Regions from separate parts of the Streptomyces sp. NPDC091387 genome, predicted to be linked through region 1. Evidence: riboswitches for the same ligand, from Rfam matches in the RefSeq annotation. Region 1 holds a riboswitch; the other holds the start of a gene.
The links. Region 1 has a riboswitch for cyclic di-AMP ahead of ACIQM0_RS09750 (transglycosylase SLT domain-containing protein). Riboswitches for the same ligand answer to the same signal wherever they lie in the genome.
Positions count from the first base shown of each region.

Region 2: it holds a riboswitch for cyclic di-AMP, as region 1 does, so the genes downstream of both, ACIQM0_RS10415 (C40 family peptidase) here and ACIQM0_RS09750 (transglycosylase SLT domain-containing protein) in region 1, are expected to answer to the same signal.

Region 1 is NZ_JBIVTZ010000004.1:84,779-86,973, reverse strand. It holds gene ACIQM0_RS09755 (FABP family protein) at 1-400, shown strand, start outside; cyclic di-AMP (ydaO/yuaA leader) riboswitch at 812-998, shown strand; gene ACIQM0_RS09750 (transglycosylase SLT domain-containing protein) at 1,004-1,894, shown strand; gene ACIQM0_RS09745 (esterase) at 2,092-2,195, shown strand, end outside.
Region 2 is NZ_JBIVTZ010000004.1:224,050-226,244, reverse strand. It holds gene ACIQM0_RS10420 (LysE family translocator) at 1-603, shown strand, start outside; gene ACIQM0_RS10415 (C40 family peptidase) at 638-1,111, opposite strand; cyclic di-AMP (ydaO/yuaA leader) riboswitch at 1,115-1,311, opposite strand; gene ACIQM0_RS10410 (hypothetical protein) at 1,617-1,925, opposite strand; gene ACIQM0_RS10405 (ATP-dependent Clp protease proteolytic subunit) at 1,933-2,195, opposite strand, start outside.

The sequences.
Region 1 (2,195 bases):
CGAGGAGTTCCGGTACGCGCAGGAGGTGACCTTCAGTCACGACGGGCGTCCCTTCCTCCACTACGAGACGCGCGCCTGGCTCATCGACGCGGAAGGCACCCCGCTGCGGCCGTCGGCCAGGGAGAGCGGCTGGTGGCGGATGCAGCCGGACGGGCGCGTGGAGGCGCTGATCACCCAGCCCACCGGTATCGCCGAGATCCTGACGGGCCGCGCGGCCGACGGTACGGCCGACCTCGCCACTCATCAGGTCGCGCTCGCCCCCACCGCCAAGGAGGTCAGCGCCACCCGCCGCCGCTACACCCTGACGGACGACGGCACGCTCGAATTCGTCCATGACCTCGCGGCGGTCGGTCTGCCGCTCCAGCACCACCTCTCGGCGCGGCTCCGACGCGAGGGCTGAAGCCGGGGTCGTGCCGGGACGTCTCGCAATCGGGCCCGCGCCTGCCCGCGGACGCGTGGCGTTGCCGTTGTCGGCCGGGCCCTCCTGCCCGAGGCCCTCACGAAGCCAGTCAAAATGTCCTGATTGAGTAATTAATCTGAGTAGTTACTAATAAACCTCAGAGTCCCTTTTCTGTGCCTCAAAAGTTACGAATATTGAGCAAATCGCCCTTTTCGGGCTCAGTGGCCAGCGTCACTCTCCCGGCTCCGGGCGCGGGGCGTCCGGCTTCGGTTCTCTGTTGCGCCAAGAAAGTTGACTTCCTCGTGAAGGTCTGATGGTGGGCGTTTCCTTTAATTGATCTTGCGAATCAATTGAGATCCGGAATTCAGGGCTTGTTTCGCTCGGTGTTTCTCGCTTACGGTCGCCGTCAATCCGGATGGAACGCCGAATCCTGCCGCCGTCCGGTAACCCGACCCACTCACGTACGGCAGGAGCGGGGGACCCAGGTTTGCCGCCGGTCCGGTATCCGGAGCGGCTAGGGGTGAAGTCGCCATCACGTGCGGCCGGACATCTCCAGTCCGAACCCGACAGCTCACCTCGCAGGCGGCGGAGAGGAAATGCGCCATGCCCATCATGGGTAAGCACCGTCGTTCCAAGTCCACCTCCCTGACCCGCGGTTTCATCGCCGTGAGCACGGGCGGAGTCGTTCTCGCGCTCCCCCTGATCGGGGCCGGATCGGCTTCTGCCGCACCGGCACACGCTGTCGTCGCGGAAAGGGCGGCGGCACCGACTTCCGTTGCGGCCAAGGGAATTGCCGTCAACAAGACGGAGTCCACCGTCTATTCCGTGATCTCCGGCGATTCGCTTTCCAAGATCGCCCGGGGACATTCCCTCAGTGGCGGCTGGGAGCGGCTCTACAAGGACAACCGGAGTGTGATCGGTGGAAACCCCGACCTGATTCACCCGGGCCTCAAGCTGACCATCGGCGCCAAGTCCGCGGCCGTCGCGCCCAAGGCGGCCCCCGCCGCCGAATCGAAGGCGAAGCCCGCGACGGAGTCCAAGCCCGCGGCCGACGCCTCGCAGTCGTCCGACCGGGCCGAGGGCACCGACCGCGCCGACCGTTCCCAGCGGACGGTCACGCCCATCGCCGAGGTGACCGACACCGCCGCTCCGGCCCAGGCCGCGACGGCGTACACCGACGACCTCGACGGCTGGATCAAGGAGTCGCTGGCCGTGATGGCCCAGAACGGCATCCCCGGCAGCTACGACGGCATCCACCGCAACGTCATCCGCGAGTCCTCGGGCAACCCGCAGATCGTCAACAACTGGGACTCGAACGCAGCCGCCGGCACCCCGTCCAAGGGCCTCCTCCAGGTGATCCAGCCCACCTTCGAGGCGTACCACGTGGCCGGTACCTCGACGGACATCCTCGACCCCGTCGCCAACATCACCGCAGCGTGCAACTACGCCGCGGCCACGTACGGCTCGATCGACAACGTCTTCGGGGCCTACTGACATACCGCCGCTCCGCCTTCGGGGGGAGCAGGACGCGCAGGGGTGGGAGGGAGCCGAGCGGCTCCCTCCCACCCCTTTTCTCGTGCCGTACAACCCTTACGCCTCATAGGCGGTCGAACGGGGCGCCAGGAAGGAAACGGGCCCTTCCCGGCGTCCCCCCGGACTCGCCCGGTCATCCTTGAACCGAGGAGCCGCTCGTGCGCACCAACCGTTCGGCCGCCATCGCGGCGGCCGCGTTCCTCCTGATGGCAGGGGCCGGCATCGCCGCCCCCTCCGCCTACGCCGGCACACCCGGCGGAAC
Region 2 (2,195 bases), 140 kb from region 1:
CTGCCCGGAGCTGATTTCACCGTCGTCGTGCGCAACGCCCTCGCCTCGCGGTCGGCGGGGGTGGCGACCGCGCTCGGTGTCGCCGGGGGCCTGCTCGTCCACACCGCGCTCGCCGTCGCCGGACTGGCCGCCGTACTGGTGGCGGTCCCGGTGCTGTTCCGTACGGTTCAGCTCCTCGGCGGGGCGTACGTGCTCTACCTGGGCATCAGCGCGCTGCGCACCGCCCTGCGCCGCGACGGGCGGGCGCACGCCGCCGAAGCCGCGGGGGAGCGGCCGGACGGCGGGCAGGCCGTCATCGGGACCCGACGCGCACTGCGCCAGGGCTTCCTGACCAACGCACTGAACCCCAAGGCGCCGGTGCTCTTCCTCAGCCTCCTTCCGCAGTTCGTCCCCACCGGGGCCGACCCGCTGCCCAGGACGCTGCTGCTGGCCGCGATCGTCGTGCTGCTCGCACTGGTCTGGTTCCCGGCCGTGGCGCTCCTGGTGGACCGCCTGGGCCGGTGGCTGCGCCGGCCGCGCACCGCCCGCGCGATCGAGGGCGGCAGCGGCGCGGCACTCACCGCACTCGGGGCTGTGCTGGTGACCGGTACCCTGCTGCGCTGACCTCAGGTGCGGATCCGATGGCGGGGCGGAGGCGTCAACGGACCCGCCCGTAGTAGACGCTCTTCGTCCAGATCCTCTCCAGCCGGACCACGGCGCCAGTCTTCGGCGAGTGCCAGATCTTGCCGCTGCCCGCGTAGATGCCCACGTGGAAGACGCTGCGGCCGGAGTGGAAGAAGACCAGGTCGCCGCGTTGCCGCTTCGAGGCCGAGATGTGGCGGGTCTTGTTGTACTGCTGCTGGGCCGTGCGCGGGAGACTTTTGCCCGCCTTCTTGAACGAGTACAGCGTCAGCCCTGAACAGTCGAAGCGGCTGGGGCCGCTCGCGCCCCACCGGTATGGCGATCCCTTTTTCGACGCGGCGATGTTGAGCGCCTTCATCGAATGGGTCGCGGCCTGGGCGTCGGTCACGGCGCCGGGGACGAACAGCGTGCCACCGACAGCGGCGAGAGTCATGACCGAGGCCGTCGCGGCCCGGCCGAGCAGAGACGGGACATGAACCTGCGCACTCATGCGCAACCCTTCGTCAGCCGCCTGTGAAGGATGACCTGTCGGGTTCGGGCTGGCGAAGTTGCCCGGCCGCACAAGGCGGCTTCACCCCGAGGGACAACCGGAGATCCGGTCGGCCCGTTGTGCTCGGGTCCTCCACTCCTGCCGATCCACTCCTGTCGACCAGGCATCCGGACAGCGGCAGGACTCGGCGTCCGCCCGGACCGCCCCGCCGCGGTGGCGGGGGCTTGTCGTCCCAGGGATCTTGACTCACCGAACGCCGGATTTCCGAGGTGAAACAGTGATATGTGAGGCTCGTCACGGCTGGGCTGTTCGGGTGGACAGGGGGCCTTTCGGGGCGTTGCCGGAGGCCCCCTGCCGGTGCCGTACCAGCGGCGGAACGGGAGATTTCACCCATAGCCCATCTCGAAAGCGCAAGTTGAGCTGTCCCTCGTGCGAGGTATCGCCTACGCCGAACGAGCGAGATAATTCGGTCCACCCGTCGGGCGTGTCGGCGCAGGTGAGTTGATCAACTCGTCCGGGCCGGCGGCACGGTGACCCGCCCGGCGCGACGCTCGCCGTCCAGTACCCGCAGCGCCCGCGTCAACGTGGCGGAGTGGATCCGGGCTTCACCCCGCTCATGCATCAACGCGAGCGCGTCCCGCAGCGCCGCGGCGTGCGAGGCGAGCGCCTGCGCGGCGCGCAGGGCCCGGTAGGTGTCGTCGGCGTGGGCCGGATTGATCCGGCCCACCTGGTCGACGACTTGCAGATAGCGGTCGATGAACTCGCCCTCCGCGCGGGTCAGGGCGGGCAGCGGCGGGAACTCCGGTGGCTGCATCGGGGGTTCACCGCGCGACGGGCGGCGGCGGCACGGGCCCCCGGCTCTGCACGATGTGGTCGATCAGCCCATAGGCCTTGGCGCCCTCGGCGTCGAGGATGAGATCGCGCTCGGTGTCGGCGGTGACCTGTTCGGCGGAGCGGCCGGTGTGACGGACCAGCATGCCCGTCAGCGTCTCGCGCATCCTGGCCAGTTCCCGGGCCTCGATCTCCAGATCGGATGGCTGTCCCTGTACCGGTTCGGCGAGTTCCGGCTGCTGCAGCACGACCC